Methylosinus sp. H3A: one gene and its partner. The protein of the gene in region 1 interacts with the protein of each later gene in a pairwise test. Links are inferred from orthologs where the notes say so. Each region holds a gene or a part of one and is shown on either strand. Other genes may lie near its edges. The genes, in order: ftsZ and rlmN.

Region 1 (11,604 bases):
GCGTGATCGAGCGCAGCGCCGTCGTCGCATGCGAGGAGCCGGAGCCGCTCTTGCGCGCGCTGTCGAGTTCGTGGCTCTGCGCGGCGCTCGTCCTCGTCGCGATCGTGCAGCAAATCGTCGGTCATATCGACTGCGACGTCTCCTGGTTCCTGACCTTCGCGGAGAAAGTGCTGGACGGTCGCGCGGCCTATGTCGAGGTGAGCGATCCCAATCCGCCGGCGGCCTTTCTCTCGCTCATGCCCGCCGTGCTGCTCGCCCGTGCGTCGCATCTCCCGCCGGAGGCGGTTCTCGCCGCGCTGGTCTTCGCCTTTGCGGCGGGCTCGATCGGCTTTTCCTTCTATCTGCTGCGGCGTGGCGCGGCGCGCAGCCGGCGGACTTGGATGCTGCTGCTCGATGCGGCGATCTTTCTGCTGCTGGTCGCGCCGGAGATCGTCTTCGCCGAGCGCGAGCATATCGCGCTGCTCGCCGTGCTGCCGCTGCTCGCGGCGCTGGCGGTGGAGGACCAGCGCGCGCCGCCGCCGCGATGGGCGCGCATCCTCGCGGGACTCGGCGGCGGCGTCGCCGTGGCGTTGAAGCCGCATTTCGTTCTCGCCATCGCGCTGCCGGCGCTGGCGATCGCCTGGCGCGAGCGCTCCTTGCGCATTCTGTGGCGCGAGGAGCTCGTCTCGGCGGCGCTGGCGGCCGTCGGCCTCACGGGCGCGACGCTCATCGCCTTTCCCGCCTATCCGACGCAGGCTCTGCCGCTGGCGCTCGAGGTCTATGCGCGGGCGCGCGATGATCTCGGCCATTTTCTCGCCCATACGCTGGCGCTGGTCTATGTCGCGCTGCTGGCGGGTTTTCTCGTCGCGGCGCGCGGCGTCCCGCTCGGCCGCGCGACTCTCGTCGCGCTGTTTTCCTCGCTCGGCTTTTTCGCCGCCTTTCTCCTGCAGGGGAAGGGCTGGATGAACCATGCTTTTCCGGCGCTCGCGCTGCTGCTGTTCGCCTGGACCTTTCTGGCGCTGCGCGACCGCATGGCGCGCGTCGCCCCGCCGACGGGGACGAAGCTGGCGCTGATGAAATTCCTGTTCCTGCCCGGCCTGCTCGCCGCGCCCGCCTATTTCGGCGTCGTCGAGCAGCTGACCGACCACGAGGAGCACCCCGGCCTGCTGGACGCGGTCGCTTTCGTCGCGCCGCCGCATCCGCGCGTGGCGACGATCGCGAGCCAGCTCGACTACGGCCATCCTCTGGTTCGGCAGCTCGACGGCGAATGGGTCGGACGGCAGAATGCGCTGTGGACGACGGCCGCGGTCGGGCGGCTGCTGACCTCCGCCGACCCGCGGGAGCGCGAGCGGCTGGAGGCGCGGCGCAGCGCCGATCTCGCCGGGCTCGCGGCGGATATTCGCGAGGGGCGGCCGGACATTGTCGTCGTCGAGGATCGGGCGACGCGGGAATGGGTGCTGCGGCGGCCGGAGATGGCCGGGGCGCTGGACGCCTACAGGCTCGCGAAACAGGCGGGGGATATCGAAATCTGGCGGCGGGCGGAGTGAGAGGGAGGCGGACATGCGAGAGCCGAAGCGGTCGGCCTATTCGAGGCTCGGCGTAGATAGTCGTGTCACTCTTCCTCGCGCCGTCCGTGAACATCTCGGCTTGCGGGCGGGAGACTCTCTGCGTTTCGTGATCGACGCCGCTGGCGTTTCGATCGCGCGCGTGGCGCTGCGGCCGGATGCAAGTTTCGCGACCTTCACGGAGTGGACGAGCGAGCAGGACGACGAGGCTTATTCCGACCTCTGAGGCAATAGGCGTAAACACCCTCCCCTAAAGGGCAGGGAGAGGGTCGGGCGCTGGACCTCCCCTCGAGGGGGAGGTGGGCGCGTGCGGCCTATTTGTAATCCACCGAGGGTGAAAGCCCTCGCACAACTCGAAGGTGCGTCATGACTGTTCACGTCGCCGTTCTCATGGGCGGATTCTCCTGCGAGCGCGAGGTCTCGCTGCGGTCGGGCGAGGCGAGCGCCAAGGCGCTGGAGAGCGTCGGCTTTCGCGTTTCCCGCGTCGACGTCGGCCGCGACGTCGCTGAGGTTCTGGCCAAGCTTTCGCCCGATGTCGCCTTCAACGCGCTGCACGGCCGCTTCGGAGAAGACGGCGCCATTCAGGGCGTGCTGGAGATTCTCCGCATCCCCTACACGCATTCCGGCGTGCTCGCCTCCTCGCTGGCGATGAAGAAAGACATCGCCAAGAGCGTCATGGCGGCGGCGGGAGTGCCGGTGCCCAGGGGCAGGGTGCTGCATCGCCTCGAGGCCGCCAAGGCCCATGCGCTGGAGCCGCCCTATGTGCTGAAGCCCGTCTCGGAGGGGTCGTCCTTCGGCGTGTTCATCGTCAAGGAGGGGCGCTCGCATCCGCCGCAGGAGCTCGCGGCCGCCGATTGGCGGCATGGCGATTTCATGCTCGCGGAAAATTTCGTCGACGGCCGCGAGCTCACCTGCGCGGTGATGGGCGACCGCCCGCTCGACGTCATCGAGATACTCCCCGTGTCGGAGGACTTCTACGGTTTCGACGCCAAATACGCGAAAGGCGGGTCGAAACACGTGCTTCCGGCGAATCTTAAACAAAATATTTACCAAGAGGTCCAACAGTTGGCCCTCGAGGCTCATCGGGCTCTCGGCTGTCGCGGCGTCAGCCGCGCGGACTTTCGATACGACGATCGCCCCGGAGGCACGGGCGAGCTCGTCGTATTGGAGGTCAACACGCAGCCGGGCATGACCGAGACCTCGCTGGTTCCCGAAATGGCGGCGCATGCCGGATATTCGTTTGGCGAGCTCGTAAGATGGATGGTGGAAGACGCGTCCTGCGATCGTTGAGAGAGCCTGTCGAGGCTCTCTTCGATGTCGCGCATCCGCATTCCGTCCAAGTCGGCGCTGTCCAAGGGGGCTCCTCCCTCCATGCCGGCTCCATCCAGGCCGGCGCCTACGCCGCCCCTTATCCCTCTTCTTCCCAGCCCGCGGAGCGGCGCGCCCGTCCGCAGTCGGCCGCCGCGCCGCATCTCGCCCAGCGCCCGGCGCGCGGTCTCTCGCGACTGGCCGCTCTTCCCGGAGTCGGCGCGACGGCGCTCGCTCTGCTCTTTGGCGGGGTCGGCCTCGCCGGCGTCGTCCAGAACGGCGGCTACGCCGAATTCGTCTCGCGCAATGGCGCGCCGCGCGACATCGTCGCGCGCGCGCTCGGCTTTTCGATCGAGGTCGTCACCATCAGCGGGCTCGGCGAGCTGAGCGAGGGCGACGTGCTCGCCGCCTCCGGCGTCAAGCCGACGCATTCGCTGCTCTTCCTCGACGCCGAGACGATTCGCGAGCGCCTGACGGCGCTGCCGCTCGTCGAGAGCGCGCGCGTGCTGAAGCTCTATCCCGATCGGCTGGTCATAGCGCTCGAGGGGCGGCGGCCCTTCGCGCTCTGGCAGCGCGACGGCAAGCTCTCGGTCGTCGCCGCCGACGGCGTCGTCGTCGACGAGATGCGCGACGAGCGATTCTTGGGCCTGCCCTTCGTCGTCGGCGAGGGCGCGGAGAAGCGGCTCGACGAATATATGCGTCTGCTCGAGGCGGCGGGCGATCTCAAATCGCGCGTTCGCGCCGGCGTGCTCGTCGCGGGGCGGCGCTGGTCGCTGGACATGACGAATGGCGTCGAGGTGAAGCTGCCCGAACGCGAGCCGGAGGCGGCCTTGGCGCTGCTGCAACGACTCCAGCGCGAGGCCAGGATCCTCGACAAGGATGTGATCTCGATCGATTTGCGCGCGTCCGGACGCGTCGCGGTGCGCCTCTCGGAGGAGGCGGTCGCGACGCGCGCGGCCGCGACGACGCGCAATTCACGCAAGGGCGGCCAGACATGAAGTCACATATCTTCCCGCCGCGAATGAAGCAGCTCGGCGCCCGCCGCAGCGCGACCATGGCCGTGCTCGACGTCGGCACGTCGAAGATCGCCTGCATCATCGCGCGGCTGACGCCGGTCGGCGACGGCTCGCCGCGTGGGCGCACGCATCGCGCGCGCGTGCTCGGCATCGGGCACCAGCGCTCGCGCGGCGTGAAAGCCGGCCAGATCGTCGATATGGAGGAGGTCGAGAGCGCGCTGCGCCGCACGGTCGACGCGGCCGAGCGCATGGCCAAATCGCAGATCGACGCGATCATCGTCACCGCCTCGGGCGGCAGGCTCGCCTCGCAGCATTTCGCCGCCAAGACGCGCGTCCACTCCGGCGCCGTCGCGCCGGCCGATGTGCATCGCGTGCTGGAGGCCTCCGCCGCTCATGTGACGGAGCGCGGCCGCGTCGTCGTCCATTCGCTGCCGACCGGCTTCTCGCTCGACGGCTCCTCCGGTATTCGCGAGCCGGCCGGCATGGTCGGCGGCGAGCTCGGCGTCGATCTCCATGTCGCCAGCTGCGATCAGGCGGCGATGCGCAATCTGCTCGTCGCGGTCGAGCGCTGCCACCTCGGCATAGAAGCCGCGGCCGCCGCGCCTTATGTCGCCGGCCTTTCCGTGCTCGAGGCCGATGAGGCGGAGCTCGGCGCCATCGTCATCGACATGGGCGCGGGCGTCACCTCGCTCGCCGTCTTCGCCGGCGGCGCGCTCGCGCATGTCGATGCGGTGACGCTCGGCGGCAATCACATCACCATGGACATCGCCCGCGGCCTCGACTGCCGGCTGAGCGACGCCGAGCGGTTGAAGACGCTCTATGGCGCGGCGATCTCCTCGCCCTCCGACGATCGCGAGACGATCGCCTTCGATCATGTGGGCGACAGCGGCGAGCATCCAGCGCATGCGCCGAAATCGCATCTCGTGCGCATCATTCGGCCGCGCGTCGAGGAGACTTTGGAGTTCCTGCGCGACCGCCTGGCCGCGTCGGGATTTTCCGCCCATGCCGGCCGCCGCGTGGTGCTCACCGGCGGCGCCTGCCTGCTCACCGGCCTGCCGGAGGCGGCGCGGCGCATTCTCGGCGGACAGGTCCGCGTCGGTCGCCCGGCCGGCATAGACGGCCTGCCCGAATCCGCCCGCAGCCCGGCTTTCGCCGCGGCGGTGGGACTGCTCGTCTATCCGCAATTCGCGGGGCGCGAATATTTCGAGCCGCGCCGCGAGGCGGAGGCGCGCGGGACTGGGACCAATGGTTACATCTCTCGGGTCGGACAATGGTTGAGAGACAGTTTTTGAGGATTTCGAGGAACGAGAGCGAGGCGCGCGTCGGCGAAGCGCTCCGGGGACGACAGCCGACGCCCAGTCGCATGAAAATCAGTCGAAAGGTCTGACGATGACGATCAATCTCAAAGCGCCCGAACTTCGGGAATTGAAGCCCCGCATTCTGGTGTGCGGCATCGGCGGCGGCGGGGGCAACGCCGTCAACAACATGATCATGTCGGGCCTTTCGGGCGTGGACTTTCTGATCGCCAACACCGACGCGCAGGCGCTCGCCTCCTCGCGCGCCGAGCGCATCATTCAAATGGGCCTGCAGGTCACCGAAGGCCTCGGCGCCGGCGCCCAGCCGGAAGTCGGCCGCGCCGCGGCGGAAGAGGCCAAGGACGAGATTCGCGAGCACCTCACCGGCGCTCACATGGTCTTCGTCACCGCCGGCATGGGCGGCGGCACCGGCACGGGCGCCGCGCCGGTCATCGCGGCCGTCGCGCGTGAGATGGGCATTCTGACGGTCGGCGTCGTGACCAAGCCCTTCCACTTCGAGGGCGCGCGGCGCCAGCGCATCGCCGAGAGCGGCATCGCCGAGCTTCAGAAGTCGGTCGACACTCTCATCATCATCCCGAATCAGAATCTTTTCCGCATCGCCACGGAGAAGACGACCTTCGCCGACGCTTTCGCCATGGCCGATCAGGTGCTCTATTCGGGCGTCGCCTCGGTCACCGACCTCATGGTCAAGGAAGGCCTCATCAATCTCGACTTCGCCGATGTGCGCTCGATCATGCGCGGCATGGGCAAGGCGATGATGGGCACGGGCGAGGCGACCGGGGAGCGCCGCGCGAGTCTGGCGGCGGAGGCGGCCATCGCCAATCCGCTGCTCGACGAAGTGTCGATGAAGGGCGCCCGCGGCCTGCTCATCTCGATCACCGGCGGCAACGACCTCACCCTCTATGAGGTGGACGAGGCGGCGAGCCGCATCCGCCAAGAGGTGGACGAGGACGCCAATATCATCCTCGGCGCGACCTTCGACTCCTCGCTCGAGGGCGTGGTGCGCGTGTCTGTGGTGGCGACGGGCATCGATCTGCCGAGCACCGCCGCCGAGGACGCCGCCGCCGCGGAAGCCCGCGTGCTGGAGGCCGCCGAGCGTCTGCGCGCCCAGGTGGCGGCGCAGGGCCGTGTCTCTTTCGTCCAGACCATCTCCGAGCCCGCTCCGCAGCCGGCGCCTCAGGCCTATGCGCCCCAAGCCTATGCGCCTCAGGCCTATGCTCCGGAGCCGCAGCCGGCCCCGGTCGAGCGTCCGGTCCAATCCTATTACGGCGAGCAGCAGCCGGCGCCGGCCGCTCAGAACGGCGTCTATCTGGAGCAGGTCGCCGCGACGCGGCCGAGCTATGCGCCGGAGCCCGCTCCGGCGCAGGCCCCGGCGATGGAGGTGCACGAGCCCTATATCCCGCCGGCCGCCGAGCTGCCGCGCATGCGCATGCCGCAGATCGAGGACTTCCCGCGGCCCGTGCAGGAGCAGTATCGCCAGGCGCGCGGCGAGCCCGCCGGCCAAGCGCCGGAGGCCGCCCGCCGCCGGACGCTGCTCGAGCGCCTCGCCTCCTTCGGCGCGAGCCGTCAGGAGGACGCGCTGCAGGGCCCGGCTACGGCCGCGCCGCGTCCGCCGATGCGCCCGCAGGCTCCGCCGCCCTCGCAGAGCCATGCGGAATACGCCAAGCGCCCCGTCGCGCCGGCTCCGCAGCCGGCGCAGGGACACGCCGGGCTCGATCCGCATGGCCGCCGCGTCGCGCCGGTTCGTTCGATCGAGGACGAGCAGCTCGAGATTCCGGCCTTCCTGCGCCGGCAGATCAACAGCTGACGCCGCCGTCCGGCCGCGAAATTTCCGAAAAGGCCCGCTCCGGCGGGCCTTTTCTCGTCCAGGGCCGTTGTAACATTCTGTAAAAAACCGTGACTGGAGCCGCGCCGCGCCGCGGACTATCCTGCGCCGGCGCCGATCGGCCACAATTCTGCGCGCCGCGGCGCGCCGCCCGTCTTCCCCGGGAGTGAAACGGACTTTCATGACCTCGCGTCGACCGACGAGGATGCAGACGACGCTCGGCGCCGCAGCGACGCTCGAAGGCGTCGGCGCGCATAGCGGCCTCGCGTCGCGGCTCGTCCTCGCGCCCGCCGAGGCGGGGTCGGGAATCGTCTTCACGCGGCTCGGACGCGGCGACGGCGAAGACGCGCCGCTGCGGGCTGTGGCGGGCAATGTCACTTCCACCGATCTCTGCATGCGCCTGGGCGCCGGAGCGGCCTCGATCTCGACGATCGAGCATTTGATGGCGGCGCTGCGCGGCCTTTGCGTCGACAATGTCGCGATCGATGTGGACGGGCCCGAGATACCGGCCATGGATGGTTCGGCCGCGGGTTTCGTCGAGGCGATCGAAGAGGCGGGAATCGTTGCGCTGCGCGCGCCGCGCCGCTTTCTCGAGATTCGCGCGCCGGTGCGCGTCGCCGACGGCGCCGCCTGGGCGGAGCTCGCGCCCGCGCCCGCCGGCGGTTTCCATATGGATGTCGAGATTTCCTACGCCGGGGCTCCCATCGGCCGTCAGCGACGGCGGATGCGGCTGACGCCGGCGAGCTTTCGCGCCGAGATCGCGCGGGCGCGCACCTTCGGCTTTCTGTCGGACGCCGAGCGTTTGTGGCGCGAGGGCAGGGCGCTCGGCGCCTCGCTCGACAATACGATCGTCATCGCGAAGGGACGCGCACTCAATCCGCAGGGGCTACGCTTTTCGGACGAATTCGTCCGCCACAAAATGCTGGACGTGCTCGGCGATCTCGCCCTCGCCGGCGCGCCGATCATCGGCGCCTTCCGCTCCTATCGCGGCGGCCATCGGCTCAATCTCGCGCTGGTCGAGGCGCTGCTGGCGACGCCTTCCGCTTTCGCCTTCGTCGGCGGCGAGGACGAAAATCCGAGGGCGCGCCGCCCCGCGGGCGCCTGGGCGCCGCGCTGAGGCGGCTCGGCCCGCGCCCGTGATTCGCGACGATGTGCGAACTCCCCAGAGATGAAGGAGATGCGGCGACTCGCCTCGCTCCGCCTCACTAGAAATCCGCCGTGAACTCGGCTATATGACGAAAAAATTTCTTCCGTTCGCCGTGCAGAAAGCGGCCCGCCCGGCGAATGGATCTTCCGCCGGAGTCCGCCTTTCTATGTCGTTCGACCCGATCAGCCACATTCCTCTGTCGTTTCTCGCCTGGGGCGCGCAAATGGTCGCGTTTCACGGGGTTGGATATGCATTCGAATGGTGCGATTCGACTGGCCGGCTGAAACGTTTCAAGGTGCGCTCGCTCGATCGCATGAGCTATCGCGAGCTGCTGCCGCGCGTGCTGTTCAATCAGACGGCGATTCTGCTGCCCTGCATGCTGGCGATGGAATATTTCGGCCTCGCCTTCGTCGGCGCGCCGCAGCTCTCCTGGACGGCGGCCGTCCTCTCGCTGGTGTGCATGACGATCGGCCATGACGTGGTGCAATATGTCGCGCATCGCCATCTCCTGCATCATCCGGAGCTGATGAGCCGGCTCGGCCATGCGCTGCACCACACGACCGGCGCCAGCAAGGCGATCAGCGCCTGCTATCAGTCCGGCGCGGATTTCTTCTTCGAGATCGTGCTGCCCTATCTGCTGCCTCTGGCGCTCGTCGGCGGCGGCGGAGCGGACGTCGCCTTCCACACCGTCATTCCGGCGCTCGGCGCACTCGGCGGCCTCTATGAGCATTCTGGCTATGATTTCGGCCTCGCCTTCCGCAATCGCCGAGCGACCGGCTGGCGCAGGCGGCTCGACGCCGTGCTCGACCATCTGACCACGAGCATCGCGCACGGCTATCACCACACGCGCGGCAATGTGAGCTTTTCCGACGGATTCGGCAGCCCCGGCCTTTGCGACATGATCTTCGGGACGCGCTGGGATCTCGTGCCCGAGCGCGTGCGGCGAAGGGAGCGGGCGGAGGCGCAGACCGGCTGACAGGCGCGCCGTCGCCTCGACGCCATAATCTCGCCCGATCCGGCACGTCTTCTGGACGCATGGGGACGGCGCGCTCGTCGCATGTTCCCGAGTGGCGCCCTTCGGCGAATTGGGTTAGAGAACGCGAATGCGAACGTCCCGCGAGGCCGAATCCATGTCGAATGCCAGATCGTTCCGACTTTCCGCCGCGCGCGCGGCCCTGGCGGCGGCCCTCGTCGCGGCGCTGCCCTCGGCGCCGGGACGCGCCGATATTCTGGACAGCATCACCAGCGGCTTCGGACTCTTCTCCGGCGAGAAATACAAGACCGAGATCCTGCCGGAGATTCCGGCCGAGGATATCTACAATCAGGGCCTCGCCCGCATGGAGGCGCGCGATTACGAGAACGCCGCCAAGAGGTTCGGCGAGCTCGAGAAGCAATATCCCTTCTCGCAATGGGCCCGCAAAGGCCTTTTGATGCAGACTTTCGCGCAATATCAAAAGCCCGCCTATGACGACGCCGTCGCCTCAGCGCAGCGCTACATCGGCCTCTATCCGACCTCGCCGGATACGCCCTACATGTATTATCTCGCGGGAATGTCCTACTATAATCAGGTTCCGGCGGTGATGCAGGACCAGGAGACGGCGGAGAAGGCGCTGGCCATCTTCACCCAGCTCGTCGAGAAATTCCCGAAATCGGAATATGTGACCGACGTCAAATACAAGATCCAAGTGGCGCGCGACCAGCTCGCCGCCAAGGATATGATGGTCGGCCGCTTCTATCTGACGCGCAAGAATTATGCGGCGGCGGTCAATCGCTTCCACGACGTGCTCGCCAAATATCAGACGACCCGCCACGCCGAGGAGGCGCTGTATCGGTTGACGGAGGCCTATTTCGCCATGGGCGTCGTCAATGAGGCGCAGACGGCGGCGGCCATTCTGGGGCATAATTTCCCCGATTCGTCCTGGTACAAGGACGCGCATTCGCTGCTCGCGACGGGCGGCGTCGCGCCCGAGGAACATCAGGGCTCCTGGCTCTCCAAGATCGGCAAGACGCTCGGCTCCAGCTGAGCGTCCGCATGGGCGAGCCGAGGGGACCGGAAGAGTAGAGCGCGCGCATGCTCGTCCGTTTGTCTATTCGCGATATCGTCCTCATCGACAGGCTCGATCTCGAATTCTCGTCCGGCCTGACCACGCTGACCGGTGAAACCGGCGCCGGCAAATCCATCCTTCTCGACGCTTTCCTGCTGGCATTGGGCGCGCGCGGCGACGCCTCGCTGGTGCGAGCCGGCGAGGAGCAGGGGCAGGTGACGGCGGCCTTCGATCTGCCGCGCGACCATCCGGCCCTCGCCGCGGCGCGCGAGTTCGGCCTCGACGCCGAGGATGAGCTGGTCTTGCGCCGCGTGCAGACCAGCGACGGCCGCACCCGCGCCTTCGTCAACGATCAGCCGGCCAGCGCCCAGGCGCTGCGCGCCATCGGCGCCTCGCTGGTGGAGATTCATTGCCAGCACGATGATCGCGCGCTCGTCGATCCGAGCGCGCATAGAGCGCTCGTCGACGCCCATGGCGCGCTCGGCGAGGCGGCGGCGCAGGTGCGCGAGCTGCATGGCGCCCTGCAGCGCGCGCGCCGCGAGCTTGCGGAGGAGGAGGCCCGCGTCGCCAAGGCGCGCGCCGACGCCGATTATCTGCGCCACGCCAATGAGGAGCTGGAGGCGCTGGCGCCGCAGCCGGGCGAGGAGGCCGCGCTCGCCGAGCGGCGCCAGACCATGCAGCGCTCGGAGAAAGTGGCGGGCGATCTGCGCGACGCGCTCGATGCTTTTTCCGGCGATCATTCGCCCGCCGGCGAGATCGCCTCCGCCGCCCGGCGGCTGGAGCGGCGCGCGACCCAGGCGCCGCAGCTGATCGAGCCGCCGGCCAAGGCGCTCGCCCAGGCGCTGGACGCGCTCTCCCTCGCCGAGCAGGCGCTGGAGCAGGCGCTCCGCGACGCCGATTTCGATCCGCACGAATTGGAGCGCATAGAGGAACGGCTGTTCGCTCTGCGCGGCGCCGCGCGCAAGCATCAGACCAGCGTCGACGCGCTGCCCGCGCTGGCCGAGCGTTTCGCCGCCGATCTCGCCGCGCTGGACGCCGGCGAGGCGCGCATCGTGGCGCTGAGCGAGGCGGTCGCCAAAGCGCAGACCGCCTACGCCAAGGCCGCCGCGAGCCTTTCGGCGGCGCGCCGCGCCGCGGCGAAAAAGCTCGACGCGCTGGTCGAGGGCGAGCTGAAGCCGCTGAAGCTCGAAGGCGCGCGCTTTCGCACCGAGATCGTCAGCGATCCCGAGACGGGCGGGCCGGAGGGTTATGACCGCGTCGAATTCTGGGTGCAGACCAATCCCGGCTCGCGGCCGGGGCCGCTGGTGAAGGTCGCCTCCGGCGGCGAGCTCGCGCGCTTCATGCTGGCGCTGAAAGTCGTGCTGGCCGATCGCGGCTCGGCGCCCACTCTCGTTTTCGACGAG
Region 2 (16,443 bases), 740 kb from region 1 along the record:
CAGCGAATTTTCCCGGTCCGTCGGACCTACAACAAGTTCGTCGCCGACCAGACGCTCGAGGACTATTCGCTGCGCTACACGGCGGAAGCGGCGCGCCGCTTCACGCCTTGGCGCGTCGCCAACACAGCGCTCGGGGCGATCTCCTTTCTCGCCTGCGAGGCGCTGGGCGGCGGCGTGACGCTGATGTTCGGCTTCACCAACGCCATGGCGGCGATCCTCGCCGTCGGCGCGCTGATCTTTCTCGCCAGCCTGCCGATCGGCCATTACGCGACAAAATACGGCGTCGACATGGATCTGCTGACGCGCGGCGCCGGCTTCGGCTATATCGGCTCCACCGTCACCTCGCTGATCTACGCCTGCTTCACTTTCATACTCTTCGCCATAGAGGCGACGATCATGGCCGATGCGCTGCAAATGTGCCTCGGCGTGCCTCTAGGGCTCGCATACGCTATTTCTTCGCTCGCCATATTGCCCATCGCAGCGCTCGGCATTCGCTTCATCAGCCGCTATCAGCTATGGACGCAGCCGATCTGGCTCGTGCTGCAGACGGCGCCGTTCATCTATCTCATCGCCGTCGGCGCGCCGGCGGTCTCGTCGTGGATGGCTTTTCCCGGCGCCGCGGGCGCGCTGGACGGCTCCTTCGATCTGAGGCTGTTCGGCCTTTCGGCCTCTATCCTGTTGTCGCTGCTGCCGCAGATCGGCGAGCAGGTCGATTATCTGCGCTTTCTGCCGACGACGGCGCGCATCGGCGAGCGCAGCTGGCGCTTCGCGCTCTTCGCCGCCGGGCCGGGCTGGATATTGATCGGCGTCGCCAAGCTCGCCGCGGGCTCGTTTCTCGCCTATCAGGCATTGTCGCTCGGCGTTCCGGCCGAGCGCGCGGCGCAGCCGAGCGAAATCTATTATCTCGCCTTCTCGAGCCTCGTTCATTCGCCAGGCCTCGCATTGGCGCTCACCGGGATTTTCGTCGTCGTCTGCCAAACGAAGATAAATGTCACCAACGCCTATGCCGGCTCCATCGCCTGGTCCAACTTCTTCTCGCGCATCACGCACAATCATCCCGGCCGCGTCGTCTGGCTGGTGTTCAACGTCACTTTGTCGCTGTTGCTGATGGAGTTCGGCGTCAGTCATGTCATCGACAGCATTCTCGCCTTCTATTCCAATTTCGCCGTCGCCTGGATCGGCGCGCTGACCGCCGATCTCGTCGTCGACAAGCCGCTCGGATTGAGCCCGCCGCAGATCGAGTTTCGCCGCGCCTATCTCTATGACGTCAATCCGGTCGGCTGTGGGGCGATGCTCGGCTCGCTCCTCGTCTCGACGGCGGCGCTCTACGGCCTGCTGGGCGACACGCTGCAGTCGCTTTCGGCGATCGTCGGCTTTATTGTCGCCTTCTCGCTCGCGCCGCTCATCGCCTACGCCACCGGCGGACGCTATTACATCGCGCGCCCGCAGGCTGTCTTCCGCGAGGCCATGCGCTGCATGATCTGCGAGAACGAGTTCGAGCCCAGCGACCTGGCGTCCTGCCCGGCCTATGGAGCGGCGATCTGCTCGCTGTGCTGCTCGCTGGACATGCGCTGCAAGGACGCCTGCAAGCCTAAGGCGCGGCTCGCCTCGCAGGCGCGCGCGCTCTTCTCCGCTCTTCTGCCGAGATTCTCACTGCCCTTCTTCTCGACGCGCGCGGGCCGATTTCTCGTCGTGCTCGGTCTGCTCGCGGTGACGAGCGCGGCGATCCTCGGCGCGATCTATTTCCAATATGCCGCCGTCGTCGGCCCGGTGCAGAGGCCGATCATCCGCACGACGCTGGAGATCGTCTTCGTCGGCCTGCTGCTCGTCATGGGCGTCGCCGCCTGGACATTGGTGCTCGCGCAGGAGAGCCGCCGCGTGGCGGAGGAGGAGACGCGCCGCCAGACCGAGATTTTGCGCGAGGAGATCGCCGCTCACGAGCGCACAGACGCCGAGCTGCAGCGCGCCAAGGAGGCGGCGGAGGCCGCCAATATCGCTAAGACGCGCTTCATAGCGGGGCTCAATCACGAAATTCGGACGCCGCTCAACGCCATCAACGGCTATGCGCAATTGCTCGAGCGTGACGCCGCGGCGCGCCCGCAGGACGCCATTCGCGTCATTCGCCGCAGCACGGAGCATATCACCAATCTCATCGACGGCCTGCTCGACGTCGCCAAGATCGAGACCGGGTCGCTCGACGTCGCGCGCGACATTTTCCGCATCGACGAGACGCTGGACCAGCTCGTCGACATGTTCCGCCTGCAGGCGGCGGCCAAGGGCGTCGCCTTCCGCTATGAGCGCAGCGCCGAGCTGCCGCGCTATGTGCGCACCGACAGGAAGCGCCTGCGGCAAATCCTCATCAATCTCGTCTCCAACGCGGTGAAATTCACCGAGCGCGGCCATGCGGGGCTGAAGGTGTCCTATCGCAACGACATCGCCGAATTTGTCGTCGAGGACACCGGGATCGGCATCATGCCGGAAGATAGGGAGCGCATTTTCGCGCCCTTCGAGCGCGGCCGCATGGCGGCGGTCTCCGCCATTCCCGGCACCGGCCTCGGCCTCACCATCACCAAGCTGCTGACGCAGATCATCGGCGGTGAGATGCGCGTCGAGAGCGAGGTCGGACGCGGCAGCCGCTTTGTCGTGCGCCTCTATCTCACTGCCGCGACCTCGCCGGAGGAGGGGCAGAAGCCGCCGCAAATCCGCGGCTACGCCGGGGCGCGCAAGACCATTCTCGTCGCCGACGACACGGCGACGCACATCGATGTGATGCGCCAATCGCTCGGCGGGCTCGGCTTCGACCTGCTGACGGCCGCCAATGGCGCCGATTGCGTCGCGCTCGCCATCGAGCGCAATCCCGATCTCGTCATGCTCGACATCGCGATGCCCGGCATGGACGGCTGGGAGGCCGCGCGCCGGCTGCGCGAAGCGCTCGGCCCCGAGACGCCGATCATGATGGTCTCCGCCAACGCCCATGAGCTGATGGAGCGTCGCGGGCCGGATTCGCCGCATGACGATTTTCTGGTGAAGCCGATCGAATTCTCCGAAATGCTCGATCGCATCGGCAATCTTCTGGGGCTCGACTGGCTCTATGTCGCGGCGCGCGCCACGCCGCGCGTGGAGCCTTTCGCGCCCGCCGCGCTCGCCTTGCCGCGCGAAAGCGTCGAGAAGCTGCTGCGGCTCTGCCGCGTCGGCCATAGCCGCGGCATAGAAACCACTCTGCGCGAGATCGAGGCGGCGGCGCCGGAGCGCTCCGCGGCGATCGCGCAATTGCGGGCGATGGCGCAGAATTTCGAATTCGAGGAGCTCGCGCAGACGCTCGAGGCCGCTCTGACGCTGGAGGCCGAGCATGTCGGCTGACCTGCGCCAGCGCGACACGGCGCTCGTCGTCGACGACAATCGCGACGAGCTGAGCCTGCTCGTCGAGGCGCTGGAGCGCGCCGATTTCACGGCTCTCGCCGCCACCAATGGCGAGGCGGCGCTGGCTCTGCTGGAGCGCGTGACGCCCAATGTCGTCGTGCTGGACGCGGTGATGTCCGGCCTCGACGGTTTTGCGACCTGCCGGCGCATAAAGCAGAATCCGCGCTTCGCGCATCTGCCGGTCATCTTTCTCACCGGCCTCAAGGACACGGGCCATGTGCTCATGGGGCTCGAGGCAGGCGGCGTCGATTATGTGGTGAAGCCGGTCATCATCGAGGAGCTGGTCGCGCGCATCCGCATTCACGTCTCCAACGCCAAGGCGGCCTTTGGCGCGCGTGTGGCGCTGGACGCGACGGGGCGCCATCTTCTGGCGATCGACCGCGGCGGCCGGCTGCTCTGGTGTACGCCGCAGGCGGCCGATCTTCTCGCGACGCGCTTCGGGCCCTTCGAGATTTTGCGATCGCAGCCGCCCGAGTCCTTTTCGGCGCTGCTGCGCGCGGCGGCGGAGCGCCGCGACCGAGACGCGCCTGCGGCCGAGGGGCCCGTCTCCGTCTCCTTTCTGTGCGAGATCGGCGGCGAAGAGCTGTTGTTTCGCCTGACCGAGGCCCAGAGCGTCAGCGACGAGGCGTTTCTCGCGCAGAAATTCGCGCTGACGCTGCGCGAGGCGGAGGTGCTGAGCTGGCTGGCGCGCGGCAAGTCTAATCACGACATCGCCGAGATTCTCTGCATCTCGCCGCGCACGGTGCATAAGCATCTCGAGCGCATCTTCGTGAAGCTCGGCGTCGACAGCCGCTCCTCCGCGACCTCCGTCGCCCTGCAGACGCTGAAGGCGCGGGCCGTCGATTGAGCGAGCCATCTGGACGGAAGCATAGGAGAAAATCTTGTCTTTCCGCGCTATCGAAGATTGGATGCGCGGGCGGGCCGGCGTATCTGAATGGCGCGGCGCAAGGGAGCTTCCTGATGAGCGATGAGTTTTCGGATCAGTCGTCTCGTCTCGTCGCCCTGGAGACGGCGGTCGCGCATCAGGACAGAATCGTCGCCGAGCTGAACGACGTCATTGCTTTGCAATGGCGCAGGATCGACACGCTGGAGCGGCAGATCGCCCGTTTGCTCGAGGAGTTTCAGAAGCTGGGAGACCAGCGCGATTCGCCGGAGCCCCCTCCGCCACATTATTGACGCCGGGGATTTGCCTATCTAATTGAAATAGCAGCAATATTTTGCGATTGGTGCCCCTGGCCGGAGTCGAACCAGCACTCCTTGCGGAACTCGATTTTGAGTCGAGCGCGTCTACCAATTCCGCCACAGGGGCGCGGGCCGGACGGGGCCGGCGCGCGGCGCGGATATTAGCCGGGCCGAAGCCTCCGTCAAGGCGAGCTTCCGGGTTTCGCACGGCCGAAGCGCCGCCAGCCTCGCCTCCGGCCCGCCGAGGTGATAAGCGGAGGGCGCTTCCTCCTCCGAACCGGTTGGAAAATGATCAAAAAGCTCTACGACTGGACCATGTCGCTCGCCGCCAGCCGGCACGCGCCGCTCGCGCTCGGCGCCATAGCTTTCGCGGAAAGCTCCTTCTTCCCCGTTCCGCCGGATGTGATTCTCCTGCCTATGTCGCTGGCCGAGCCCAAGCGCTCCTGGCTCTACGCCGGCATCTGCACCGTGGCCTCGGTCGCCGGCGGCGCGCTCGGCTACGCCATAGGCGCGCTCTTCTACGACACGCTCGGGCTCTGGCTCATCGAGCTCTACGGCTACGCCGCCAAAATGGAGGCGCTGCGGGCCTTCTACGCCCAATGGGGCGCGCTCTTCATATTGGTGAAGGGGCTGACGCCCATTCCCTTCAAGCTCGTCACCATCGTCTCCGGGCTGATGGATTATAATTTCGGGCTGTTTCTGGCGCTCTCGCTCGTCACCCGCGGCGCGCGCTTCTTCATCCTCGCGGCGGCGATCAATCATTTCGGCGATTTCCTGCGCGACAAGCTCGAGGCGCATTTCGGCCTGTTCATGGGCGTGATGGCGGCGATCGTCGTCGTCGGCTTCGTCGTGGCGGCGAAATTCCTGTGATCGCCGCTCTCCTCTCCACGCGGCTGCGCATGGCGCTGGTCATCCTCGGCGTCGCCATCGCCACCATAGGCGGCGCCTGGATCATCGAGGCGATGGGCTTCGCGCCCTGCGAATTGTGCCTGAAGCAACGCATTCCCTATTACGCCGGCATTCCGCTCGCCGCCTTCGCGGGCATAGCCCTGCAGCGGGGCGGGGAGGGCGCCGCGCGCATCGCGCTGGCGCTGCTCGGGCTTCTCTTCGCGGCGGGAACGGCGCTGGCGCTCTATCATTCGGGCGTCGAGCTGAAGCTCTTTCCCGGCCCCTCGGAATGCACGGGCGCGCTGCGAAAGGCCGGCTCTTTCGACGATTTCCGCTCCTCGCTCGACAAGATGAAAGTGGTGAGCTGCGATCGTCCGGCGCTGCGCATCTTCACGCTCACGCTCAGCAATTGGAATGTGCTGATCTCCGCCGCTCTCGCCGCCATCGCCTTTCGCGCCTGGCGCGGCGATCGCGCCGCATAAATTCATCGGACTGCCGACCTTTCGACGGACTTGTCGAAGAGGCGCGTCGCGCCATCCTCTGCCCGATAGGAACGTGACTATTCCTCTCGCGGCGCGGCCCGCTCGCGACAATTCGGAGAGTTCGATGAAAAGCTTCCAGCAATACGACATGCAGACGCAGGGCGTTCAGACCGGCGCCGACGGTTCGCCGAACACGCGGGCGCTCGGCCGGCATCTCATCATATTGGAGAATCGCTTCAACGAACTGGCGACCGACGTCAACCTCATGCAGGACAGACTGACGAAGATTCTCGCCGCGCTCGACAAGCTCGCCGATAAGGGCGGCGCGGCCGAAAAGAGCGCGCGCGAGGCGACGCTGCGCCGGCTGCTCGGCTGACGGCGCCGCATAACTGCGGGCCACGCAGCTAGCTTTCGGCGCGAGCGAGCCTGACGACGCCGCAGGCGGCGAAGAAAGCGTTCAGACGCTCCGCTTCGCCTTCGAAATCGCCATGGACGATGGCGACGACTTCGCCGGATCGGCGGTCCACGTCGACCGTCTGCCGGCATTTGTGCGTGTGCCAGCGCTCGCCTTTGCGTATGCGATCCGTATAGATCACCGCGACGGACGTGTCTGAGACGCCGGCTCGATCGATCTCCGATTCGTAGACGACTTCGTCGAATGTCGCATGCGCCCAAGCCGAGGCGGCGCGATAGGAGTCGATGATCGCGATGCGTCCCGTCACGACGTGTCCGCCGGCGTCGTAGACGCAATCCTCGCTCAGAAAACAACTCGCCGCATCGAAATCATCGCGGTCGAGAGCCTTCGCCAGTCCTTCGACGATCGGGACGATGTCTCGCATGGCTGTCTCTCAGGCGGCCTCGCTCTCCGGGAGCGCGCGCTATTCCACCGCGAGCCGCGCCCGCGCGCGCAATTTCTCGGTCTCGCTCTTCAGCTGCCCGCAGGCCGCGAGAATGTCGCGGCCGCGCGGCGTGCGTACCGGGCTCGCATAGCCGGCGTTGAAGACGATGTCGGAGAAACGCTCGATCGTCTCCCAGTCGGAGCATTCGTAAGGCGCGCCCGGCCAGGGGTTGAAGGGGATCAGATTGATCTTGGCCGGTATGCCCTTCAGTAGCCGCACCAATTCGCGCGCTTCCGACGGGCTGTCGTTGACGCCCTTCAGCATCACATATTCGAAAGTGATGCGCCGCGCATTAGAGGCGCCGGGATAGTCACGGCAAGCGTCGAGCAGCGCGCGGATCGGATATTTCTTGTTGATCGGCACCAGCTCGTCGCGCAATGCGTCGCGCACGGCATGCAGCGAGATCGCGAGCATGGGTCCGCATTCGGCGCCGAGCTTCTCGATCTGCGGCACGACGCCCGATGTCGAGACGGTGATGCGCCGCTTCGACAGCGACAGCCCGTCGCCGTCGGAGATGATCTCGATCGCGTTCTCGACCTGCTCGAGATTATAGAGCGGCTCGCCCATGCCCATGAAGACGATATTCGACACAGCGCGCACATCCGGCCCCGAGGGCACGAGCCCGTCTGTGGGCGGCTCGAGGCCGGGAAAATCGCCGAGCCGCGTGCGCGCGACGAGGAGCTGCGCGACGATCTCGCGCGTCGTCAAATTGCGCACCAGCTTTTGCGTGCCCGTATGGCAGAAGCTGCAATTGAGCGTGCAGCCCACTTGGCTGGAGACGCATAAGGTTCCGCGGTCGCTCTCGGGAATATAGACGCATTCGATCTCCGCGCCCTTGTCCTGCGCATCGACGGGGTCCAGCCGCAGCAGCCATTTGCGCGTGCCATCGGTGGAGACCTGCTCGGCCGCGATCTCCGCAAGCGAGAGCGTGAAGCGCTCGTCGAGCTTGCCGCGCAGGATTTTCGAGATGTTGAGCATCTCCGAAAACTCGCGCGCGCCGCGGAAATAGATCCAATGCCAGAGCTGCGAGACCCGCATTTTGATGTCGCGCTCCGGCGTGTCTATGGCGCGCAACGCGTCGGCGAGCTCGGCGCGCGTGGCGCCGGCGAGCGACGGCCTCGGGGCGGGGGCGGAAGCGGCGGTCATCCAAGTCCTCTTTCTCACGAAGAAATCAGTATAACATGCGCGCCGGTCGACTCCATGGGGGCCGAGAGGGGGACAATGGGAGACGGGCGGAAAATCGTCATCGCGACCTTCGGCTCGCTCGGCGACCTCAATCCTTATGTGGCACTCGCTCACGCGCTGAAGCGCATCGGCTTCCGCCCGGTCCTCGCCGCCAGCGCCTTCTACCGCGACTGGATCGAGAGCGAGGGGCTCGGCTTCGCCGCTGTGCGGCCGGACGTCGGCGAGCTCGCCGAGCGATTCGGCATGGACATAGGCGTGCTCGCCGAGCGGGTCGCGCGCGACGACGGCTTCATGTTCCGGGAGCTGATTTTCCCCTACCTCCGCCAGAGCTTCGAGGATGTCGCGGCCGCGAGCGAGGGCGCGGCGGCGGTCGTCGCGCACAGCCTCTGCTTTTCCGCCAAGCTCGCGGCGGAGCGGCTCGGTCTGCCGCTCTTCGACGGCGTCGTCTCGCCGCTCTTCCTGCTCTCGGCCTATGATCCGCCGCTCGGCCCGCGCTCGCGTTTCGTGGCCGCGCCGCGCTCCGGCCCGGCGCTCGCCTATAATAAAGCGATGGCCTTTGCGCTGACGCATGTCCTGGCCTGGCAGGGGAGGCCGATCGCAAGGCTGCGGCGGGAGCTCGGCCTGCCGCGCCGTCGCGGGCGCGCTCTTTTGACCGGCGGCCCTCATGCCGCGGCGACATTCGGCCTGGTGAGCCCGCTTCTGGCGCCGCCGCAGCCGGATCATCCGGCCGATCTCTTCATCGTCGGCCACACTTTCCACGATCGCTTCACCGACACGGCCGAGGGGCTGCCTGCCGCGCTGGAGGCGTTTCTCGAGGCCGGCGGGCCGCCGATCGTCGTGACGCTCGGCAGTTTTGTCGTGCGCGGCCGCTCGGAATTCTACCGCGCCGTCGGCCTCGCGGCGCTTCGCCTGCGTCACCGCGCCGTGCTGCTGGTCGCCGACGAGGAGCGGGAGGCGCTCGCCGAAGGGTTGCCGCCGCAGCTTTTCGTCGCCGGCCATGTCCGCCATTCGCTGATCCTCCCGCGCGCAGCGGCGGTCGTGCATCATGGCGGCTCGGGCGCCTGTGGGCAGGCGTTGCGCGCCGGCCGGCCGCAGCTCGTGGTCCCCGTCTTCGGCGATCAGGGCGACAACGCCGCGCGCGTCGAGCGTCTCGGCGTCGGCCGGCTGCTGCCCTATGATCGCTGTTCCACGGAGCGGCTCGTCGAGGAGCTCGGCGCGCTCTTTTCCGACGACGGCTATGCGCGGAGCGCCCGCGAGGCGGCCGGGCGCATCGGCAGCGAGGATGGCGCGGCGGCGGCGGCGGCGAAGATCGCGGCGTTCGTCGGATGCGCGGCAATTTCGGTCGAGGCGTAAAGGATGACGAAGTCGATTCTTATCGCGATCGCTGTGATTTTGCTCGAATTATCCGCGGTTCGGGCAAAGGAGCGGAGCCTGTCCCTCGCCGCGGGCGAGACGCGCACGATCGAGTTCGTCGAGAATCCGTCGACCGGCTATGTCTGGCGCTTCGATCGCGCGGCGAGCGGAAATCCGGCGATCGTCCGGGTCGGGGAGGACGGCTTCTCGCCATCTGGCGGCGAATCCGATCGGCCGTTCGTCGGCGCGCCGGGCCGGCGCCGTTTCCGCGTCGAGGCCGTGGCGGTCGGTCGAGCGCGCCTCGTCTTCGTCGAAGAACGTCCCTGGGAGAAGCGGCCGGTCCAGCGTCGGGTCGTCGAGGTTCGGGTGCGGTAGAGAGGGGGCGCTACGAGGCGCCGCCGCTCTCCCGCGGCTTCAGCGCATCGGCGAGCCGCATTTGCGCCGAGCCGGGCTCGAGCGGCTTCTGCTGGCTCTCATGCGGCGCCCAGCCGGAGAGCCAGACCAGTTCCATCGTCGCGCGCACGCGCCCGTCGGCGTCGGAAAAGCGATTCGCGTAGATTTCCGCCGCCCGCAGTAGAACCGCGCGCCGCAGCGGCTTGCGCGAGCGCTGCGTCAGCACATTGGCGGCGCCCATTGCGCGCAGCTCGGCGCAGAGCGCGAACATGGAATCATAGCGCAGCGTGAAGGAGTCGACGTCGGTGACAGGCAGGGCGAAGCCCGCCCGCTGCAGCAGCCCGCCGAGATCGCGCAGATCGACGAAAGGCGACACGCGGGGGCTCGCGCCGCCGCAGATCTCGTCTTCGGCCTGGGCGAAGGCGGCGCGCAGCTCGATGAGGCTCGCGCCGCCCGGGAAGCAGGCGAGAAAAAGCCCGTCCGGCGCCAGCATGCGCCGCGCCTGGGCGAGCGCGCCGGGCAGATCGTCGACCCATTGCAGCGCAAAGCCCGAGACGATGAGATCGAATGCTTCCGCCGCGAAGGGCAGCGCCTCCTCCTCGACCACGAGATCGACGCCCGGCTCATAGAAACGCCCGGCGCGCAGCGGCGGCGGGCGTCCGCTCGCCGCGACGATCTCGGCGAAATGGGCCGAGGGCGTGCAGAGATCGAGAGAGCGGGGGAAGGGGCGCTTGATGCCCGCCAGCCGGTCCGCGAGATCGTCGGCGGCCCGCGCCATCAGAAAATCCGGCGCGCCGCGGGTCGTCGCCCGCGCCAACCGGCGGCGCAACAGGCCGCGGTCGAAGATCGCGGGCGCGGATGAGTTTCTCTCCATGGCTCGTCATGCCCCGAACGCCCGACGCGCGCAACCGGCGCGGAAATAAGGCGGGGATTTCTCCGCTTCTGTCGCGCTTTAGCGAGACAGGTAAGGAAATCTTAGTGTTAAACCGTAACCGCAACTATGGGATGGCTGGCGCGGAATGTGGCCGAAGCTAGAATGCGCGACATGTTCGAGTGCGACGCCGGCCATTCGGAGAAGGTGTGAGCCATGAGTATTTCGTTTCGTCAGCGTATTTCGAGCTTCACGGCTGCGGCGGCTCTCGCCTGCGGCCTGGCCGTCCTGCCGGGGGCGGCCGATGCAGCGCATAATGTCGTCTCCTACAGCGCCCCGGTTCAGGCGGGCACAGTGGTCATCAGCGCCCGCCAGCGCAGCCTGTTCCTGGTCAATGGCGATGGCACGGCCATTCGCTATCCGGTCGCCGTGCCCAAAGCCGGCAAGGAATGGTCCGGCTACGCCCATATCGACGGGAAATATGTGAATCCCGATTGGGTGCCGCCGGCGGTGGTCAAGCAAGACCATCCCGAGCTGCCCAATTTCATCCATGGCGGCTCGCCGCATAATCCGATGGGCGTCCGCGCTCTGACGCTCGATCGCAATCAGGTCGCGATCCACGGCACCACCAATAAAATGCGCGCTTCGGTCGGCACGGCGGCCTCCTATGGCTGCATCCGCATGCTGAACGAGGATGTCGTCGACCTCTATGAGCGCGTCGGCGTCGGCACGCCGGTCGTCATGACTCCTTGAGTTGAAAACGAAACCGAGACGAAGCGAAAACGCCTCCCGCCGTCGCGCAGCTTCGCGCAAGCCGCGCGGCGGAGACTTGTCCCATGGTTTTTCATCGCGCGAATGCTCCAGCTTGTGGACGTCGTCTTCCCGCCTGTAGACCGGCCGAAACGAATCCACCACTGTGCGGGCAAGTCCTCGAACGCACATGAGGTTCGCGTCCACGAAGAGTTGAGCCGGCGGCATTTCAATCGTTTCGAGTATAGTGAACGAGCAGGACGATTCGTTTCGTCGGGCGGTTTCCGAACAAGGGGAGCGCGAGGCTCGCAGTCAGCGTATGCGTCTCTGAAGAGAGAAGCGTCCGTCGCCCTTGTCTGGCCGACCCTCACATTAGGTTTCGCTCATGCTGATCGCACCTGACAAAGACTTCGACCGTCCCCGACATCCCGTCGACATCGTGGAGCAATTGGCGGCCACCAACGACTGGAGCTTCGATCGCGACGACGAAGACGAGATCTCCATTTCGGTCGCCGGCAGTTGGACCGACTATCATGTCGCCTTCACTTGGCTCGGGGAGCTCGAGACGCTTCATGTGAGCTGCGCCTTCGATCTGCGCGTGCCGGAACGCCGCCGCACGGAGGCGCAGGCGCTGATCCGCACGATCAACGAGCAACTCTGGGTCGGGCATTTCGATCTGTGGCCGAGCGAGGGCGTCGTCATGCATCGCCAAGGCCTGCTGCTGACCGGCGGCGCGCAGCCCTCCGGCCCGCAATGCGCCGCGCTGCTGGACCATGCGCTGGAGACCTGCGAGCGCTATTATCAGGCTTTCCAATTCGTGCTCTGGGCCGGCAAAGGCGCCAAGGAGGCGCTCGAGACCGCGACCTTCGAGACCAAGGGAGAAGCGTGATCCAAATGGCCGCCGCGGCCGCGCTGCCCCGCTCGATCACTCTGGTCGGGGCCGGAAAAATGGGCTTCGCCCTGCTCGAGGGCTGGGCGGCGCAGGGTCTTGCGGGCGAGGGCGTGACCATCGTCGAGCCGCACCCCTCGCCGGCGCTCGCAGCGCTCGCAAAAGAGCGCGGCTTTCGCCTCAACCCCGAAAATCGCGCCGCTCCGCAGGCGCTCGTTCTCGCGGTGAAGCCGCAGGCGCTGGACCAGGTCGCCCCGCTGATCGCGGCGGAAGCCGGCGCCGATACGCTCATCGTCTCCATTCTCGCCGGCAAGCGCATCGCCGATCTCTCGGCGCGGCTGCAGCAGGCGCGTTTTTTCGTGCGGGCGATGCCCAATACGCCGGCCGCCATCGGCCGAGGGATCACCGGCGCCTTCGCCGCGCCCGCCGTCGACCCCGAGGGGCGCGCGCTCGCCGAGGGGCTTCTGGCCGCTGTGGGCGAGGTGGTCTGGGTCGCGAGCGAGGCGCTGGTCGATGCGGTGACGGCCGTGTCCGGCTCCGGGCCGGCCTATGTCTTCTATTTCGTGGAATGCCTGACCAAGGCCGGCGTCGAGGCAGGGTTGCCGGAGGAGACTGCGGCGCGGCTGGCTCGCGCGACCGTCGCCGGCGCCGGCGAATTATTGCGCCAGAGCGCCGATACGACGCCCGCGACGCTCAGGCAGAACGTGACCTCGCCCGGCGGCACGACGGCCGCGGCGCTCGAGGTTCTGATGGCGAGCGATGGGCTCGAGCCGCTTCTGGAACGCGCTGTCGCGGCGGCCGCGCGCCGGGCCGGCGAATTGTCTGGCTGAGAGCCGGAAACTCCTTCCGATCTGGCCAAAACGCCCTAAATTAGCGTGGAAGCGGCTGGCTTCGAGCGATCTGAGGAGGCGGCGATGGCGACGAGCGGCAAAACCAATGAGACTGGCAATGGGAACGGCTCGGTCCGCGACCGGATCGTCGAATCCTTGATGCGGCTGGCGGCGCGCCGCGCCTTCGAGGACATCGCCATTTCCGACATCGCCCATGACGCCGATGTCTCGCTCGCGGATTTCCGCGACAATTTTCCGTCCAAGGGCGCGGTGCTCGCGGCCTTCTCGCGCAAGATCGACCGGCAGGTGCTGGAGGATTTTTCCGGCCGCTACGCCTCCGAGCCCGCCAAGGAGCGGCTCTATGAGGTGCTGCTGCGCCGGCTCGAGGCTTTGGAGCCCTATCGCAACGCGCTGGAATCGGTGTCGCAATGGGCGTCGACCGATCCGCTGGCGGCCGCCGCGCTCAATCGCGAGACGGTCAATTCCATGCGCTTCATGCTGGAGGCCGCCGACATAGACAGCGAAGGCGCGCTCGGCGCCTTGAAGCTGCAGGGTCTCGCCATCGCGTGGTGGCGCGTGCTCGGCGTCTGGTTCGACGATCGCGACGCCGACCTGTGCCGCACCAAGGCGGCGCTCGACCGCGAGCTCTCGCGCAGCGAGGCGGTGATCGAGCGTATCGAGGATGTCAACCGCTTGACCTCGCCATTGCGCAGTCTGGCGCGGGCGGTGTTTCGTGGCGTGACCGGCCACCATCGCCACCGCCATCATGCGCGCGACCGTGACGAGGGTTTCGAAGAGGATTACGAGGAGGCCCGCCGGCGTCATCATCACGCCGAGGAGCATCGCCGCCATCAGGACGACGCCACCGCCTGACGGCGGCGTCGCCTCTCGTCAGAAGCCGATACGCACGGCCGTCGTCACCGAATGGGCGACGGCGCCGTTCCGCGTCGCAATGTCGGCGTCATAGCCGACGCGCCAGCCGATGTTCGGCGCGAGATCGCCCTGCGCGCCGACGCCGACCGTGACCGAATTGCGATCATAGGTCGGGATGAGGATCGTCTGTGTCGCCATTGGGCTCAGCACGCCGGCGAGGCTGACGTTCACGCGCTTGGGATCGCGGTCGAGCATTTGATTATAGGCGACCCGCACCCAGGGATCGACGCCGAGGAAAGAGGCCGAGACCTCGCCGCCATAGCGCAGGGTCGTCGCATGAATGGCGTGCTCCGGATAGACGACATTGCCGCCGGCGGCGCCGCTTTCCGTATAGCCGCGGATCGTCGCGGTCGACTGCGTCACGCCGAAGAAGGGCGTGAATTGGAAGGTGTCGAGCTTCAGCTTGGCGCCGATCTCGCCGCCGAAAGCGTATGAGTCGACGCTGGTGCGGCCGACGCCGGTGAGCCCATAGGCTCCGAGGCGGCGAATGTCGGAGAAGCCGACGTCCGGCGAGAAGGTCGCCGTTCCATGGAGATAGAAGAGATCGCCGAAATAGCCGGCGTAGACGCTCGGCGAAACGGTCGGCGAAATGTCGAAATAGCCGAGCGCGCCGCCGCCATATTGGCCGGCGCGCACCGTCGCCGCGACGCCCGCGCGAATTTCCTTCCAGCCATAGTCGACGCCGAAGGAGCCGCCATAGAGCGTGCGGTCGCCGTCGAGTCCGGGCCGCGTGGCGGTAGGCCCGAAATCGACATTGCCGCCGAGCCAGGCCGAGAGACCCTGCGCCGCGAAGACGCCGCTCTGCGCGCGGCGGATCGATTGCAGCTGCGCGATGACCGGCGCGCCGGCGCTCGAGGCGAGGCCGAGAGCGCCGGCGTCGATGCGGCCGAGCACCTGCGGGGTCGTATCGCGCATGGATTTGAGGAACAGCGGATCGACGGCGGTCGGCAAAGTGAGCTGATAGACGAGGACCATATTGTCGTTGTTCTGGCCGGAGTTGTAGCTCTGGCCCTGCATCACGCCATTGGTCGTGGTGAAATCATTGTCGTTGGAGACGAACAGATAGAAGTCGTTCGGCCGCCCCTCCACGAGCGTCGGGACGAGCGCCATGCCCTCCCATTTCTCCGCCAGAGTGAGCTGCGACTGGGCCGGCTGGCCGGGCGCGCCATTGTTGAGATTGAGGCCGAAGCGGGCGAGCTGCGTGGAATTGAGCATGTTCACGAGCTCGACAGATTGCGCCGGCGTGATCGACGGATTCAGCACGCCATTGGGCGCGACCTGACCGCCCGCCGTCGTATCGGCGGCCGTGCCGGCGATATTTGTCGCATTGCCGATATCGACGAGATAGATGGATTTGACCATGATCGGATTGCCGCCCGCCGGACCCTGGCCGATTCCGTCGCGCGCCAGCACGAGAAACTGCTTGTCGTTGAGCGCCACCATCTCGCTCTGCGCCGCGGTGCGATTGGCGGCGCCGCCATCGCCGTTCAGCCTGTAGGTCGGCAGCTGCAGGACATAGGATTCGATCGGCGCCGCCGGCGTCGGATTGAGCGAGATGTCGTAGACGAGGATGCGCGTGTTGTTGCGCGTCTGCTGTCCGGAGGCCTGATCCTGCATCGTCGCGCTCTGCAGGATCGCGAAAAGCCGGTTGCCGTCCGGGCTGACCGAGACCGCCTCGAGCCCCTGATTGTTGCGGCGTCCCGTCTGCGGCGCATTGAGCGAGTTGAAGTCGATCGCGCCATTGGTCCGCGGCAGCAGCGCCGAGGGAGTTCCGATCGAGCCGACGAGATTGCCGTTGGCGTCGAAATAAAAGATCGACGGGCCGTATTCGTCGCTGACGTAGAAGCTGCGGTCGGTCTTGAAGGCCAGCCCCTCGGCGTCGAGCGATAGCTTGCCGGCGCCGATCGAGCCAGCGGAAGGGCTCGGCGTGAGGCGACCGAAGAGATTGACGGCTCCCGTCCCAGAATCGGCGCCGGTGAATGTCTTGCCCTGATTGTCGCGCAGCAGGACACCGCCGTCGGGCGTCATCTGCACCTGATTCTGCGAGCTGGTCGAGGCGGGGAGATTCGCTCCCGAATAGGGCGAGAAGGCGATATTGAAACGCAGCAGCCGACCCGCATAGTCGGAGAAGACGCCATTGGCCGGATCGTTCAATCCGCGGTCGGGTAGAGCGAACATGGTCGCGACGAAAGTCGAGCCGCTGCGCCGCCAGGAATACGGATCGATGGCGAGGCTCGAGAAGGAGCCGAGCGTGTCGCCGAGGAAGTCGATCGTCGTCGCCGGAAGACGTCCAGTTCCAGTGAGGCCTTGATTGGTGAAGGTCACGCCGCCCAGGCTGATCGAGGTGGGACCGTCGTTGGCGACGACA

Evidence for each region.
Region 2: the proteins of ftsZ (region 1) and rlmN interact in binary tests that used the Escherichia coli proteins (3 or more experiments, as listed by UniProt). The link is inferred for Methylosinus sp. H3A from one-to-one orthologs.

Annotation. Positions count from the first base shown.
Region 1 is NZ_JADNQW010000005.1:4,112,894-4,124,497, reverse strand. What follows is about bases 4,648-7,624. They hold ftsZ (cell division protein FtsZ), read left to right. Parts: upstream 4,648-5,257; coding sequence 5,258-6,991; downstream 6,992-7,624. Other genes in these bases: lpxC (UDP-3-O-acyl-N-acetylglucosamine deacetylase), read left to right, coding at 7,191-7,624; ftsA (cell division protein FtsA), read left to right, coding at 4,648-5,160. In the rest of the region: IY145_RS22080 (hypothetical protein), read left to right, coding at 1-1,526; IY145_RS22075 (AbrB/MazE/SpoVT family DNA-binding domain-containing protein), read left to right, coding at 1,540-1,770; IY145_RS22070 (D-alanine--D-alanine ligase), read left to right, coding at 1,911-2,834; IY145_RS22065 (cell division protein FtsQ/DivIB), read left to right, coding at 2,831-3,850; more of ftsA, read left to right, coding at 3,847-4,647; more of lpxC, read left to right, coding at 7,625-8,126; IY145_RS22045 (sterol desaturase family protein), read left to right, coding at 8,323-9,132; IY145_RS22040 (outer membrane protein assembly factor BamD), read left to right, coding at 9,287-10,180; DNA repair protein RecN, read left to right, coding at 10,228-11,604. UniProt on the Escherichia coli protein: Essential cell division protein that forms a contractile ring structure (Z ring) at the future cell division site. The regulation of the ring assembly controls the timing and the location of cell division.
Region 2 is NZ_JADNQW010000005.1:3,371,413-3,387,855, forward strand. The notes cover bases 5,935-8,885. They hold rlmN (23S rRNA (adenine(2503)-C(2))-methyltransferase RlmN), read right to left. Parts: upstream 8,018-8,885; coding sequence 6,851-8,017; downstream 5,935-6,850. Other genes in these bases: IY145_RS18560 (disulfide bond formation protein B), read left to right, coding at 5,935-5,972; IY145_RS18565 (hypothetical protein), read left to right, coding at 6,097-6,348; IY145_RS18570 (hypothetical protein), read right to left, coding at 6,377-6,811; IY145_RS18580 (glycosyltransferase), read left to right, coding at 8,093-8,885. In the rest of the region: IY145_RS18535 (ATP-binding protein), read left to right, coding at 1-3,360; IY145_RS18540 (response regulator), read left to right, coding at 3,350-4,267; IY145_RS18545 (SlyX family protein), read left to right, coding at 4,381-4,596; IY145_RS18555 (YqaA family protein), read left to right, coding at 4,891-5,472; more of IY145_RS18560, read left to right, coding at 5,469-5,934; more of IY145_RS18580, read left to right, coding at 8,886-9,409; IY145_RS18585 (protease inhibitor I42 family protein), read left to right, coding at 9,413-9,784; IY145_RS18590 (methyltransferase domain-containing protein), read right to left, coding at 9,795-10,676; IY145_RS18595 (L,D-transpeptidase), read left to right, coding at 10,890-11,426; IY145_RS18600 (YbjN domain-containing protein), read left to right, coding at 11,809-12,312; proC (pyrroline-5-carboxylate reductase), read left to right, coding at 12,318-13,142; IY145_RS18610 (TetR/AcrR family transcriptional regulator), read left to right, coding at 13,227-14,015; IY145_RS18615 (esterase-like activity of phytase family protein), read right to left, coding at 14,034-16,443.